DNA from 3 places in the Salicola sp. AFF1 genome. Region 2 is predicted to be linked to each of the others. Evidence: predicted binding sites of a transcription regulator. Region 2 holds the regulator's gene; each other region holds the start of a gene.

Region 1 (5,128 bases), on a different contig from region 2:
GTTGTCATGGAAGATGACAACATGAGTGGCCAGATGGGGACCCAGCAGTTCCAGAAAATGACAGCGCAACGGGCAAGCTCGGTTGCCAGCGCCGTGGATGGGCAGGTGCTTCACACCTTCGGTCGTCTTCTGCACGGCTTTGTCATGGAGCTCGACCAGAGCCGGCTCAATGAGCTGCGGCAGCGCTCCGACGTCAAGTACGTGGAAGAAGACCAGATAATGCACGCCTACGAGGTGCAGGAAAACGCCACATGGGGGATTGACCGTGTGGATCAGCAGCAATTGCCGCTGGATAACAGCTACGAGTACAACACAGGGGCGAGCGACGTCCACGCCTATGTCATCGACACTGGCATCGATCTCGACCACCCGCAGTTCGGCAACCGGGCGGAAGCCGGCTTTGACGCCATCGGTGACGGTCGCAATACGGAAGACTGCCAGGGCCATGGAACCCACGTTGCTGGCACCATTGGCAGTGAGCGGTATGGCTTGGCCAAGGACGTTAACCTGGTCGCGGTCCGGGTTCTGGGCTGTGACGGTAATGGCTCCAACTCCGGTGTCATCGACGGTGTGGAGTGGGTAGCGGAAAACGCCGAACTCCCTGCCGTGGCCAACATGAGCCTGGGTGGCGGTGCCTCGCGAGCTCTGGATGACGCGGTCAATAACGCCATCGATCAGGGGATTACCTTTGCCGTGGCGGCTGGCAACTCCGACGTTGACGCCTGCGGTGGGTCGCCCAACCGCGTGGAGCGCGCCCTGACCACTGGTTCGACCACCAGGAACGACGCCCGCTCCGGTTTTTCCAACTGGGGGAACTGCGTGGATATCAACGCGCCCGGTTCCAACATCACCTCAGCCTGGTTGAATGGTGGTACCAACACCATCTCGGGAACCTCGATGGCGTCTCCCCACGTTGCCGGCGCCGCGGCCCTGTACCAGAGCCAGAATCCCGATGCCGCGCCGGCAGAGGTGTTTGATGCCCTGGTCAACAGCGCCAGCGAGGGCCAACTCTCGAACCTCAGGGGGTCACCGAATCGGCTCCTGTTCACGGAATTCGGTGGGGGCGATGATGACGACGGCAATGGCGACGTCGTGGAACTGACCAATGGTAAACCGGTCACCGGCCTGACGGGGGACGCTGGTGACAAGAAGCGTTTCACGCTCAATGTGCCCGCCAATGCCGAGAACCTGAGGTTTGAAATGAGTGGCGGAAGCGGTGATGCTGACCTGTATGTGCGTTTCGGCCAGAAACCGACTACGAGCACCTACGACTGCCGCCCCTGGCAGGAAGGCAATAACGAAACCTGCCAGATCAGCACCGTTCAGGGTGGTGTCTACCACGTGATGGTTCATGGCTGGGAGCGTGGCCCTGGTTTCGACGGTGTCTCGCTGGTTGGCAGCTTTGAAGGCCAGGTTGGTAATGAAGCCCCCACAGCGGCGTTCGGCCACAGTGCGGACGGTCTCTCGGTCACGGTTGACGGCAGTGACAGCCGCGACAGCGATGGCCAGATCAATGCCTACAAGTGGGATTTTGGTAATGGCCAGACAGGCAGTGGCGAGACAGCCAGCGTCACCTACGGTGAAGCGGGTACCTATGACATCACGCTGACCGTGATGGACGAGGATGGCGCGGAAGATGCGACCACCCAGCAAGTCACGGTAGAAGCCAATGACGGTGCCCAGGCACCCTGCCAGGCGTGCTCCCTGTTCGAGGGCAGCCTTTCCGGGCGTGGGGACAGAGATACCCAGCCCAACGGCAGCTATTTTGAGGCCAGTGGCTACGGCTCTCACCGGGCATGGCTCAAGGCACCTGACAACGCTGACTACACGGTGACCCTCTATTACTATAACGGTTATGGCTGGAATCGGGTTGCACAGACCCGGAGCCAGGGATCCGTAGCTGAGCTCTCCTACTTCGGGCGCTCAGGCTACTATACCTACATGGTCAGCTCGAACAGCGGCCAGGGCGACTACGATCTCTGGATCCAGAGCCCCTGAGGCACGGTTCTTAACCGTGACGATCACGCCCCGCATCGGAAACGATGCGGGGCGTTTTTGATTCCGGAATTCAGGGGCTGCCCGGGAACAGGTCCATCTGTTTGCCCTGCGGGGGCTGGAACCTGCCGGTGTCCAATGGCTCTTCCTCATGGGCGTTCAGCCCGAGCGCGCGGCACTGGCGCTCGAAGCGTTGCCGGTAAAGCTGCGCGAGAACCCCCGTTCCCGTCATACGTTGCTCCCAGTTGCTGTCATTGGTCTGGCCACCCCTCAGGTCGCGGATGCGGTTCATGACATGCGTGGCCCGCTGCGGATAGTGGCGCTGCAGCCAATCCTCAAACAGAGGGGCGACCTCGTTGGGTAAGCGCAGCAATACCCAGCTTGCCCGCTGGGCTCCGTTTTCCGCGGCGGCGCTGAGCATGGCTTCCATTTCATGATCGTTGAGGAAGGGGATGATGGGGGCGGTCAGAACACCGGTTGGGATGCCCGCATCAGTTAGTTCACGTAGAACCCGTAAGCGGGTGGCTGCCGCCGTGGCTCTGGGTTCCAGCTGTCCTTTGAGGTGATTGTCCAGTGTGGTGAGGGTTACGCGCACCGAACACAGGCCCATTGCCGCCAACTCCGCCAACAGGTCCTGATCCCGCAGGATCAGGCTGCTCTTCGTGATGATGGACACCGGATGGCGGTATTCGAGCAGCACTTCCAGAAGCCGCCGGGTGATGCGGTGCTCCTTTTCCGCTGGCTGATAGGCATCCGTGTTGACGCCCAAGGCAATCGGCGAGGGTTGATAACGTGGCTGGTCCAGGGCCGCTCTGAGGCGATCGGGCGCGTTGGTCTTGGCCTGGATCCGGGTTTCAAAGTCCAGGCCGGGCGAGAGCTCATGATAGCTGTGGGTCGGCCGGGCGAAACAGTAGATGCAGCCATGCTCGCAGCCCTGGTAGGGGTTGATGGACTGATCAAAAGGGACGTCCGGCGATGCGTTGGTACTGATGACGGTGCGCGCCTGGACCGACCGGATTTCGGTATTCAGGTTGTGCTCGCTCGGGGCCGTGTGCCAGTCATCCGCCTCAGCTGGTTGACTGTGGTGCGGCTCAAAACGGTGGGGGATATTGTGGTTTGCGCCGCGAGCTTTCATAGCATCAGAAACTGTATGTATAAACAGTACTGTAAGGGAGATCCCTGACGCCGTCAAACCACCCTTTTTTTCGGGGATTCATAGCGCCATAATTTGAGAAATTGCTAATGTAAGTTCCCCGGAGGCCCTATGGAACTTGACCCCGTCCTGCTGTCGCGAATCCAGTTCGCGTTTGTCGTCTCCTTCCACGCGATCTTTCCCGTTTTTACCATTGGCCTGGCGTCGTTCATCGCCTTTCTTGAAACCTGTGCCTATCGGACCGGGAACCCGCTCTACACGCGGCTTTCGAAGTTCTGGATCAAGGTCTTTGCCGTTGTGTTCGGTATGGGCGTGGTCTCGGGCATCGTCATGTCCTTCCAGTTCGGGACCAACTGGAGCAACTTCGCTCAGGCAACCGCCAACTTCCTGGGACCGGTCCTCAGCTATGAGGTGATAACCGCCTTCTTTCTGGAGGCTGCCTTCCTGGGCATTCTCCTGTTCGGCCGTGACAAGGTGCCGGCCGGGGTCTATCTGTTCGCGGCATGTATGGTGGCGATTGGTACCTTCATCTCGTCGTTCTGGATACTGGCCGCCAACAGCTGGATGCAGACACCGGCCGGCACCGTCATGGAGGACGGCATGCACCAGGTCGTTTCCTGGAGCGCCGCGATCTTCAGCGCCTCCTTCTGGTACCGCTTTGTGCACATGGGGTTGGCATCCTTCCTGACCGGTGGGTTTGTGGTGGCCGCGCTCAGTGCCTGGTTCCTGTTGAAGGGGCGGGAGGTTGAAGCCAACCGGCGAGCGCTTTCGATGTGCCTTTGGTTGCTGTTGATCATTGCACCGGCCCAGCTATGGGTTGGGGATCTGCATGGACTTAATACTCTGGAGCACCAGCCCACCAAGGTTGCTGCGATGGAAGGCAACTGGGAGACCTCCAGCCATGTTCCGCTGCTTCTGTTCGCCTGGCCGGATCAGGCTGCTCAGACCAACTACTGGGAAGTGGGTATTCCGGGGCTGGCCAGTCTTATCCTCAGGCATGACGTTGAAGGGGTTGTGCCGGGGCTGTCGGCCGTTGAGCCGGACAAGCAGCCGCCCGTGCTGCCGGTGTTCTGGTCCTTCCGGGTCATGGTTGGCTTGGGCATGCTCATGATCGCCTTTGCCGTGCTCGGCCTTGTGCTGCGCGCCGGGGGCCGCTACTGGCAGAGCCGCTGGTTCCTGAAAGGCCTGGTCCCCATGGGGGTGGCGCCCTTTGTGGCTGTGCTGGCGGGTTGGTTCGTGACCGAGATGGGGCGTGCGCCCTGGCTGGTTTACGGACAGATGACCCATGCCGAAGGCGTGACACCGTCACTGACCGGCGGCATGGCGCTGTTCTCGCTGATTGGCTACATCGTTGTCTACGCGTTGGTCTTTACCGCCGGAATCTATTACCTGGGCCGGGTCTTCGAAAGTGGCGTTGAAGGCGAGACTCAAGAGCAGGTGGATGATGAGGTCGAACGTGCCAAGCGGCCCTTCTCGGCCGCTCATGTGCCATTGGAACACGAAGGGGGGCAGGCCTGATGGAACCGTTTGACCTGACACTGATCTGGGCAGGGATCATCGCCTTTGGCGTGATCATGTATGTGTTGATGGATGGCTTTGATCTGGGCGTTGGCATTCTATTTCCGTTTGCGCCTGATGAAACGTCCCGGGACCTGATGATGAACTCGGTGGCCCCGGTCTGGGACGGTAACGAGACCTGGCTGGTGCTGGGAGGGGCGGGGCTTCTCGCGGCCTTCCCCATGGTCTACTCCATCATGTTGCCCGCGCTCTACATCGGGGTTTTCCTGATGCTGGCGGGTCTTATCTTCCGGGGTATCGCGTTTGAGTTCCGCTTCAAGGCCAATCGGTCGCGTTATCTCTGGAACATTGCCTTTGCGGGGGGCTCCACGCTGGCCGCGTTTGCGCAGGGGGTGGTCGTGGGCAAATACATTGAAGGCATCCAAACGGCTGATGGTGTCTTTGTGGGCGGCCCGTTCGACT
Region 2 (5,128 bases):
CTGCAGCGCCGGAAGGCGCCGGAGGATGTGCCCTACGCGGACGAGCGCATCCGCGAGGTACTCGGGCCCACCCTGGGCGTGCCCATCTTCCAGGAACAGGTCATCCGGCTGGCTATGGTGGCAGCCGGGTTCAGCGCCGGCGAGGCCGACCAGCTGCGCCGGGCCATGGCCGCCTGGAAGCGCCACGGGGATCTCTCCCGTTTCCGCGACAAGCTCATTGATGGCATGAACCATAACGGCTACAGCACTGAATTCGCTGAAAACCTGTACCGTCAGATGAAGGGGTTTGGCGGTTACGGCTTCCCGGAGTCCCATGCTGCCAGCTTTGCCCTTCTGGTCTACGTCAGCGCCTGGCTCAAGTGCCACCACCCGGCCGCCTTTCTGTGCGCGCTGCTCAACAGCCAGCCCATGGGGTTCTACTCGCCCTCACAGCTGGTTCAGAACGCCCAGCGCGCAGGTGTTGAGATCCGGCCGGTGGACATCAACCAAAGCCACGAAGCCCATCAGCTGGAAGACGACGGCAGTGCCCCCGCCGTGCGGCTGGGCCTGCGCCTGATCGACGGCCTCGCCCGGGAAACAGCCCTGCGCGTTACCGAATGCCGCCCCGCCAACGGCTACACCAGCCTGGCGGAACTGCGCCGGTACACGGGGCTGGGCCATGCCGAGCTGGAAACCCTGGCCACCAGCGGCGCCCTGGCATCGCTCAGCGGCAACCGCCACCAGGCCCGCTGGGATCTCCTGGAACCCGATCAGTCCCTGCCACTGGCCGGAGGCCAGGCACCGGCAATGCAAGAGTCCCGATCCCGCATGCCGGCCCCCGATGAAGCTCAGCGAACCCACGAAGACTACGCCAGCCTCGGGCTCTCGCTGGAACGCCACCCGCTGGCCCAGCTGCGGGCAGCGGGCCAGCTCCGCCACTGCCTCCGGGCCGCGGATCTTGAAACCGCTGAAGGCGGCCGCCCCCTGGCCGTTTCGGGGCTGGTAACCGGGCGCCAGCGCCCTGGTTCCGCCGCCGGCGTCACCTTCGTGACGCTTGAGGATGAAACCGGCAACATCAACGTGGTGGTCTGGCCCGACACCGCCCGCTGCCAGCGCCGCCCCCTGCTCAACGCGCGGCTGCTGCAGGTTCGGGGCACCCTGGAGCGCCACGAGGGCGTCATCCACGTGATCGCCGGCCGACTGACCGACCTCAGCCACCTCATTGACAGGCTCAGCATCAGCAGCCGAGACTTCCGGTAATATCAGCCCACGAGGCCTCCATGCAGACTGACGCCAACGGCTATAACCCCGCCAGCGACCTGGCCCTCATTCTTGAGCACTACCAACCGGCATCCGTGGTCCATAGCGCCGGACTTGCCGAGCAGTGCCTGCAGCACTGGCCCCAGCGCCCCGATCAGGCCCAGTGCCTGCGTCTGCCCCCGGAAGCGCCTGACAGCGCTTTCCCGCTGCCCCATCTTTTCGACCTGGCGCTGATCACGGATACCCTGGAGCAACTGCCGCAATCCCGCGGCCAACAGCTTCTGGGCCAGCTGCGCAACATGGGCGCCACCCGCATCGCCGTCCTCGTCCAGGATGATAGCCCCTGGCGATTCCAGGACTTCATCGGCATGGGATTCACACGCCTGTACCACTACGTGGAGCCGGTGAACGCCACCCTGTTCGCCTATGATCTGGACACCTACAATTACGTGCGGGAATGGAACAATCCGCAAAACTGGGCCAACCCCGAAATGTGGGATAAGGCCCGCTGGTGAAACAGGAGGACAGCAATGGCAGAAACCTGTGTTCTCGCCCGGGTCGAGGGTCGTGTCCAGGGCGTGAGCTTCCGTGACAGCACCCGCCTGAAGGCGCAGCAGCTGGGCGTGACCGGCTACGCCCGCAACCGCCCGGATGGCAGCGTGGAAGTGCTGGCCTGCGGCGATGCGTCCGCCGTCAACCAGCTTGTTGACTGGCTCCATGAAGGCCCGCCCGCGGCCTCCGTCAGCCGTGTTGACAGTCAACCGAGCAGCGCGGAAGCCCCAGCCGGATTCACCACCGGCTGACCCTTTACAGGGCCACACAAACTGTATACATTGACAGTACCTGTACGGAAAAACAGTGGCCCTAAGTATGAACCTGACCCCAAGACAACGACAGATTCTGGACCTCATCCGGGAGCACGTGCACTCCACGGGCTACCCCCCAACGCGTGCTGAAATCGCCACAACCCTGGGATTCAAGTCCGCCAATGCCGCCGAGGAACACCTGCGGGCTCTCGCCCGCAAAGGTGCTATCGAGATGGTCAAGGGGGCCAGTCGTGGCATCCGCCTCCCGGAAGCTGAAGAAAGCCCTGGTATCCCCATCGTCGGCCAGGTAGCAGCCGGCAACCCCATCCTCGCCGAAGAAAACATCGAGGACCACTGCACCCTGGAGCCGGGATTCTTCACGCCCGCGGCTGACTACTTCCTGCGGGTGCGCGGCACCAGCATGGAAAATGTCGGCATCCTCGACGGAGACCTGCTGGCGGTTCATCGCACCACCGATGTCCAGAACGGCCAGATCGTGGTGGCCCGACTGGAGGACGAGGTCACCGTCAAGCGCTTCCGGAAGGAGGGCAGCACGGCCTGGCTCATTGCCGAGAACGATGAGTTCGACCCCATTCAGGTGGATCTTGCCGAAACATCACTGGCTATCGAAGGGTTGGGCGTGGGCGTCATCCGCCGCGGTGAACTGCACTGATCCGGGCCCACAGAGGTGACAGGAGGCCTATCATGGAACAATGGGACCTTATCCCGAAGAACCAGGAAAACACAACTGGCCGCACGAGCTCCCACAGCAGCGAAGAAGCCGTCGACAGCGCCACTGCTGAAGCCAACGTCACGGAGATCATCCTGCCAGAGGAGCAGGTGGAAAACTTCCAGCTGCTGCTGCCAATGCTGACCCAGCTCAATCAGGAAGAGCGCTGGCTTGCCTGGATCGACCCGCCAGCTGGCCTGGTTAGCAAATGGCAACAGCATCATGGCATTGTCCAGCACCAGCTGCTGATCCTGCGCTCTTCGGCCCAGCACAGTGCCGAGGATCTGGCTGACAAGGCCCTGTCAGCCGGGACCTGCCATGCCGTGGTGCTCTGGACATCCGGCCTTGGCCGCCCCGGCTACAACCGCCTTGAGACAGCCTCGGTTCGCGGCCATAGCCACGGGGTCATACTGCGGCAGAGACAACCCTGCCGTCAGTGAACCGTCTGGTTGTAGGCGGGAGGCATGGTGTCTTCCTCTTCCACGTCCATGTCACCGATGTCATCAGTGGTTGAACCCGCTGCCTCCAGGCCTGCGGTAATCATCGCCTTGGCGACATTCAGGTCATTGTCCTGAAGCATTTCCTTGGCCTCATCCGAGAAGCGGATCCGCACCAGGGGGGTACTTTCGTCATCCGCCCGGCGCAGCGCGTACTCGCCGGTCGGGAGCTGAATGATTTCCAGAAAGGATGTGGGCATAGACAACGCCTTTTACCATTGGTCGTGACGTTCAATGAACGCCTCAAAATAATCCCTGAACTCACTGATCAGTGATTGAAGTGCCTCGGGAGACGCATCCGGCCCTGCCGGTGCCACGGCAATCAGTTCTTCCTGGCGTGGCTGCGATGGACGCCTGCCGGGCTCCTGTTGACGCCCCAGCAACGCGTCCAGCCTCGTCCACCAGCTGTTGCCGTCCGCGGCAGCAGCTGACAGCACCTGAACCTCACCAGGCTGATCACCGACCCTGGCTCGCAGGGTCGCCAGGGAGTCGACGTCACCCACCTCGCCACAGGCACTTTCTGCCACTAACCGCAACAGAATGCGTCTCGCCTCTGCAAGCAGGGCCACAGCCCCCTGCGTCAGCGCTTCTCTCTTCATCACTGAAGGGGCTCCATGGCCTTGCTCCTGCTCAATCCGCACCAGCTGCCCGGCAAGGGTCAGCTTTTCACGGAGCAGAGAACACCAGCCTGCATCAGCCATTTGCGGTTCTCCCGCGCAGTTAGGTGCCCCCATATTAACATGAAGATCCGCACACTGACTTCCCCGCGCGCCCATAGTAGAGTGAAAAACCAACGCCAGCTGCTACTATGACAGATCAAGAGCTGGAAAAGCCCTGTTTACGGGATTACTGACGCCGTGTTTCAGGGCCATCCGGTGCACGGCCCAACCAGACTTTCAGGAGCCTCTGATGTCCACAGGAGTGATCATCTGCGACGACTCCGCCATGGCACGCAAACAGATGGCCCGCGCCCTGCCCGAGGACTGGGACACCACTCTGACCTTCGTTGATAATGGTGACGCCTGCCTGGAGGCCATTCGTGAGGGCAAGGGTTCCGTTGTGTTCCTTGACCTGAACATGCCGGGAACCGATGGCTACGCCGTTCTGGAGCGCGTGCACCGCGAAGAGCTGCCCGCCCTGGTACTGGTGGTTTCCGGCGACGTTCAGCCGGAAGCCCATGAACGGGTTATGCGGCTGGGTGCCCTCAACTTCATCCGCAAGCCTCTCGACCCGGACGTCCTGACGCAGACGCTCGCCGATTACGGCCTGTATAGCCCCTCAGCCACCGCAGAAGAAGCGGCGCCGGCAACAACCACTGCTGGCCCGCCCTCCAGCAGCGAGGTTCCCTGGCAGGATGCCCTACAGGAGATTGCCAACGTCGCCATGGGCCAGGCGGGGGACCTGCTCGCCCGGCTTCTGGATGTCTTTATCAAGCTGCCCGTTCCCCGCGTTAACATGCTCGCCGCCTCCGAGCTGAGAATGGCGCTCAATATCACCGAATCCGGCTCCAGCTGGTCGGGGGTCTGCCAGGGATTCATTGGTTCCGGGATCGCTGGGGAGGCGCTACTGCTGTTCAATGATGCCCGGCTGGATACCATGTCCCGGTTACTTGGGCATCCGGAAGAAGAGGATGCGAACCGCGAGCTGGAGGCGCTTATGGATATGTCCAGCATTATGGTGGGCGCCTTTCTCCGGGGCTTCGGTGAGCAGATGGACAGGAAGTTCGGACTCAGCCATCCGGTTGTATTGGGCACTCATGTTGACATCAGCGAGTTGTTGGAGCCCGGCCAATCCTCCTGGCAACACATACTGACGATTGAGCTCAACTACGCCATTGAGTCCCATGACATCAATTG
Region 3 (5,128 bases), on a different contig from region 2:
ACGCTTTTCGTTGAGGGCTGCCAGCGCGGCTGTGGGACTCGCTGGAGCGACAGGGCGCTTGTCGTCATCCTGGGTTTCCACCCACGCGTAGGTGACGTAGGGCATGACGCTGTCGAAACGGTAGCCGAGAGTGGCGTAGGCGCCATCGCGCTCCGGGAAGACCCCATCCGTATCGCGCCGGGTGATCTCCGAAACCGCCATGATGTTGCCTTGTTCGTACTCAATACCCAGTCCGTAGAACTTGCCGTCCTGGTCGTCAATTGATAGAGGGGAAGGGGTGCCTGCCAGAAGATTGACAATCGAGAGATCGGCGCGCGCGGCGACGCCCCGTACTGTCCAGGTGTAATCCGTCCAGGAGACTACGGCGCCGGCTGTGTTGCGCAGCTCCGTTCCTCCGGACAAATCCTGATTTTCGCTATGCCCCGCAAAAACCTGAGTGCGGATCGGTTGGCCGAGCACGTCAAAGTTATAGGTCGCGTCTGCGCCGGTAAAGGAGCTCAGTGACACCTGGTCATAGACGGCATCAGGGGCTTTGGCGAAGGGTTGCGCGTACCCCAGATCCAGCGAATCGGAGTACATGAAAAGGGGAGTGCGCATTTTACCGGCACGCAGGCGCAGGCCATTGTCCATCTTGTGACTCACATAGCCCCATTCCAGCTGGGTTTCCCATCGATCGCCCCCTGTCGCTTTCGGTTCTCCCCGGGACAGCAGCTGGAAGGTGGCCTTGGTCTGGTCATTCAGGTCAAACGTGCCCTGAACCGCGAACAGCGTTTGTGACCGGACGTCAGACTCTTCGGTGATCCCAGCGTATCCCGCGTCATTGCTGGCGCGGGCATAGCCGGTGCTCATGAAGCCGTTGATGCGAAAGTCCCTGTCGCGGGACGCCCGCATGTCTTCCTGAAGGCGTTCCAGCTCGCTCTCAAGGCGGTCCAGTCGTTCTCCCTGCGCTTCTTGCGCCTGGGCACCGGTCACTCCAGCGCCGATCAGCAGGCACACCGCGAGACGGGATTGCTTGGTGGGAAACTGTTTCATTGTTGTGCTCCGTTGCGTGTTTGCGTTCGGGGTTAGACGCGGAACTGGGAGGCAATCTGGTGCAGGCGCTGGGTGATCTCCCGGCTGTCCTGGCTGGCCCGGTCCAGTTCCTGGGTGGTCTCAATGACCTGTTCAGCGTTGCTGTGAATGTCGGTGATGTTGTTCACGACATCGTTGAACGTGGCCGTCTGTTCATGGGTGGCCGCCGCGATCTGTTCGTTGATGCTGCTGATGCTTTCCACGTTCTCCAGGATGCTCTGCAGCACTTCGCCGGATTCGCGGGTGGCATCAACGCCGGCGCGGGCCTTCTCAACGCTGCCCTGCATGGCCTTGACCGAGGACTCCGCAAGGTTGGAGAGCTCGGAAATAACCGTCTCGATCTCCTGGGCTGACGTCTGGGTACGCACGGCCAGGTTCCGGACCTCGTCCGCCACAACCGCAAAGCCCCGGCCGTGTTCGCCAGCGCGAGCGGCTTCAATGGCCGCATTGAGGGCCAGGAGGTTGGTCTGTTCGGTTACGGTTTTGATGGTGTCGAGCAGGCCCGCAACCTTGTTGGAATGGGTCTCGAACTGGTTAACAAGCTCGGCGCACTGGTCGATCTCCTGAGCCAGGTCCTGGATGGTCTGCACGTTACCGGCGACGTGGTCCTTGCCGCTCTTGGCGTATTCGGCGGCCCCCTGTGTCTGCTCGGAGGCGTTGGTGGCAAAGCTGGCTACCTCTTCCACGCTCTTGACCAGCTCGTCCACGGAATTACGGGCTGAGGCGATGGCCGAGGATTGCTCGTTGATGCGGGTCAGGTTGGTGCTGCTGGTCTCCGAAAGCTTCCGGGAGACGTCTTCCAGACCCTCCACGTCAGTGGAAATGGTACTGAAGGCGGTGTGGAGCTTCTCGATGAAGGCGTTGAAGTGGGTCACCAGCTCCCGGAGTTCGTCCTTTCCGTCGTAATCAATACGCGAGGTCAGGTCCCCTGCGCCGGAAGCCATGTCCCTCAGAGGGTTGATAACGCGGTTAAGGCTGGTGGTGATCGAGCGTGAAATGAGCAGGCTCACCACCACCAGCGCCACGACGGCGATGGTGGCAATGGTCAGCCCCAGTGTGGTGCTGCGCTCAGTGGAGGCGACCGTATGATCAATGGACTGGTTGAACGCGGAGCGGGCCTCGTCGCGAAGCTTGGTCATATCGCGCTTGAGCTCCTTGAGCCGGTCCGAGTTGGCCGAGGCATCCTCGCTCAGAGCGCTCATATCCGCATCGCCCTCAATGAAGGCGGAGGCGATGCGGGTGGCTTCGCTGTAGTAGCGTTCCAGATCGTTGGAAAGCTGGTTGAACCGTCCGCTCATCTCGGGCGCGGTTTTTTTGAGCTCCGACAGGTTGTTCTGGATCGTCTTATGGTGGCTCTTGGTCTGAGCCAGCTTGTCTTCATTGCCGGTGGTGACGGCGGAATTGATTTCCGCCTCCATGAGTTCCAGTTCCCCGAGGTTCACGGTGGCGAGCTCCATGGTGGGGTAGAGCTCCTCGTTCACCTCGTGCAGGCGATCGGCATTCTGGCTCTGGGTGTACAGGTTGTATCCCTGGGTTGCTATCAGGGCAATAACGGTGATTCCGACCAGCAGGGCGAGTTTCAGGGCTATTGAGAGTCTCTGTAGCATCGCAGCACACAACCTTTAATTAGAATGTCATTATATCGTAATCGCCTGCCGATTCGGGGCCCTGCATCGTGTTCGATTGTAAAACGACGGTTTCTCAGTTTTAGCAGCTGGTGGCCGTTACTGCTAGTTCATCCCTCCTGGTTTGCTAGTGTCCGCAACGCCGTAACAATTTTATTCCCTGTAGCCACATCAATAGCAGTTCGGGCGCAGAGTGCAATGCCTGGGCGTCAGGGATACTGGATACCTGAACAGCGCTGGCTGTTATACTGGGGCACCTTCACCCATTCACCACTAAAGGGCCCAGTGGCACTATGGATGTTTCTTCCATCCTCGATCCCCTCAACGACGCTCAGCGCGAGGCCGTGACCGCGCCGGACAGCCACGTTCTGGTTCTGGCTGGCGCCGGCAGTGGCAAGACGCGGGTGCTGGTGCACCGTATTGCCTGGCTGATCCAGGTGGAGCAGGTGCCGGCTTCAAGCATCATGGCCGTGACCTTCACCAACAAGGCCGCGCGCGAGATGCGGGGGCGGATTGAGGAGATGCTGCAGCTCCCCACCCGCGGCATGTGGATCGGCACCTTCCACGGCCTGGCCCATCGACTGCTGCGGGCGCATTGCCAGGATGCCGGGCTGCCGGAGAACTTCCAGGTTCTGGATGCGGACGACCAGCTGCGCCTGGTCAAGCGCGTGATGCGCGAACTGCAGCTGGATGAAAGCCGCTGGCCTCCCAAACAGGCCCAGTGGTTCATCAACTCCAGCAAGGACGAGGGCCTGCGCCCGGACCACATCGAGGATCACGGGGATGTGTTCACCACCACCCTGATCAACGTCTACCGGGAATACCAGAAGAACTGCCAGCGCAGCGGCCTGGTGGACTTCGGTGAGCTGCTGCTGCGTTCCCATGAGCTGTGGCTGGAAAAGCCGGAACTGCGGGCCCACTACCAGAGCCGCTTCCGGCACATGCTGGTGGATGAATTCCAGGACACCAACGCCGTGCAGTACGCCTGGCTGCGGGTGCTCAGTGGCGACCGGGTGCCGCTGACCATTGTGGGTGACGACGACCAGTCCATCTACGGCTGGCGTGGCGCGCGCATCGAGAACATCCAGCAGTTCCAGCAGGACTTCGGGGGCAGCCGGATGGTGCGGCTGGAGCAGAACTACCGCTCCACCCAGACCATCCTGGAGGCGGCCAACGCCGTCATTGCCAACAACCAGGGGCGGCTCGGCAAGGACCTGTGGACGGATGGTGAAACGGGCGAGCCCATCGACCTCTATGCCGCCTTCAACGAGCAGGACGAGGCCAACTACATCGCCGATACCATCAGCGACTGGGCCCAGCAGGGCAACGCCCGCTCCGAGTGCGCCATCCTCTACCGCTCCAACGCCCAGTCCCGGGTGCTGGAGGAGTCGCTGCTGCGCCAGGGCATTCCCTACCGGGTCTACGGTGGTCTGCGCTTCTACGACCGCCAGGAGATCCGCAATGCCCTGGCCTACATGCGGCTGGTGAACTACCGCCACGACGACGCCGCCTTCGAGCGCGTGGTGAACATCCCCACTCGGGGCGTGGGCGCCAAGGCGCTGGAGACGGTGCGCGAGGCCGCCGGGCGGGAGGGGGTCTCGCTGTGGCAGGCGACCGTGAACCTGCTCCATCATCAACTGCTCAAGGGCAAGGCCCGCACCGGCCTGCAGACCTTTGTGGACCTGATCGAGAATCTGGCGGACAACCACGAGAACCAGCCCCTGCACAGCCTGGCCGAGCGCGCCGTGCGCGAGACCGGCCTGAGGGATTACCACGGCAAGGAGAAGGGCGAGAAAGGCCAGGCCAGGGTGGAGAACCTGGACGAACTGGTGGGCGCGACCCGTGAGTTCCGCGTGGAAGACGACCAGAACCCGCTGAGCGAGTTCGTGGCCCGCGCCGCCATGGATGCCGGGGAATCCCAGGCCGAGGAGGACGAGGACAGCGTCCAGCTCATGACCCTGCATTCGGCCAAGGGCCTGGAATACCCCATGGTCTTCCTGACCGGTATGGAGGAGGGGCTGTTCCCGCACAGTATGTCCGCCGAAGAGCCCGGTCGTATGGAGGAAGAGCGCCGCCTCGCCTATGTCGGCATGACCCGGGCCATGCGCAAGCTCACCCTGACCTACGCGGAATCCCGCAAGCTCTACGGCCAGGAGCGTTTCAACGCGCCCTCACGGTTCATCCGCGAGATTCCGGACGACCACATGCGCGAAGTCCGCCTGCGCAATACGGTAAGCCGCCCTACCATGTTCAGCAACGCCGGCTCCGCCGGGAGCAACGAAACGGAAACCGGCTTCCAGCTCGGCCAGCGCGTGGTGCATCCCAAATTCGGTGAAGGCATTGTGATGAACGCCGAGGGCGCGGGCAGCCACGCCCGGGTGCAGGTGAACTTTGCGGAAGGCAGTAAGTGGCTGGTCCTGGCCTATGCTCCG

The links. The regulator LexA, encoded in region 2, represses DNA repair genes until DNA is damaged. The targets are predictions, from matches to a motif close to TACTGTNTANNTANACAGTA.
Region 1: a site for LexA is predicted at 3,140-3,159, ahead of AC1RQI_RS15100 (PA0069 family radical SAM protein). Genes of this name have one in related genera too.
Region 3: a site for LexA is predicted at 2,913-2,932, ahead of uvrD (DNA helicase II). Genes of this name have one in related genera too.

The regions. Positions count from the first base shown of each region.
Region 1 is NZ_JBXAYL010000032.1:20,922-26,049, reverse strand. It holds gene AC1RQI_RS15105 (S8 family serine peptidase) at 1-1,998, shown strand, start outside; gene AC1RQI_RS15100 (PA0069 family radical SAM protein) at 2,069-3,130, opposite strand; gene AC1RQI_RS15095 (cytochrome ubiquinol oxidase subunit I) at 3,260-4,666, shown strand; gene cydB (cytochrome d ubiquinol oxidase subunit II) at 4,666-5,128, shown strand, end outside.
Region 2 is NZ_JBXAYL010000016.1:57,097-62,224, reverse strand. It holds gene AC1RQI_RS11725 (error-prone DNA polymerase) at 1-1,239, shown strand, start outside; gene AC1RQI_RS11720 (DUF6231 family protein) at 1,260-1,754, shown strand; gene yccX (acylphosphatase) at 1,770-2,042, shown strand; gene lexA (transcriptional repressor LexA) at 2,110-2,718, shown strand; gene AC1RQI_RS11705 (cell division inhibitor SulA) at 2,751-3,215, shown strand; gene AC1RQI_RS11700 (hypothetical protein) at 3,209-3,472, opposite strand; gene AC1RQI_RS11695 (DUF6586 family protein) at 3,485-3,973, opposite strand; gene AC1RQI_RS11690 (response regulator) at 4,182-5,128, shown strand, end outside.
Region 3 is NZ_JBXAYL010000003.1:185,467-190,594, forward strand. It holds gene AC1RQI_RS03545 (porin family protein) at 1-1,032, opposite strand, end outside; gene AC1RQI_RS03550 (methyl-accepting chemotaxis protein) at 1,065-2,678, opposite strand; gene uvrD (DNA helicase II) at 2,990-5,128, shown strand, end outside.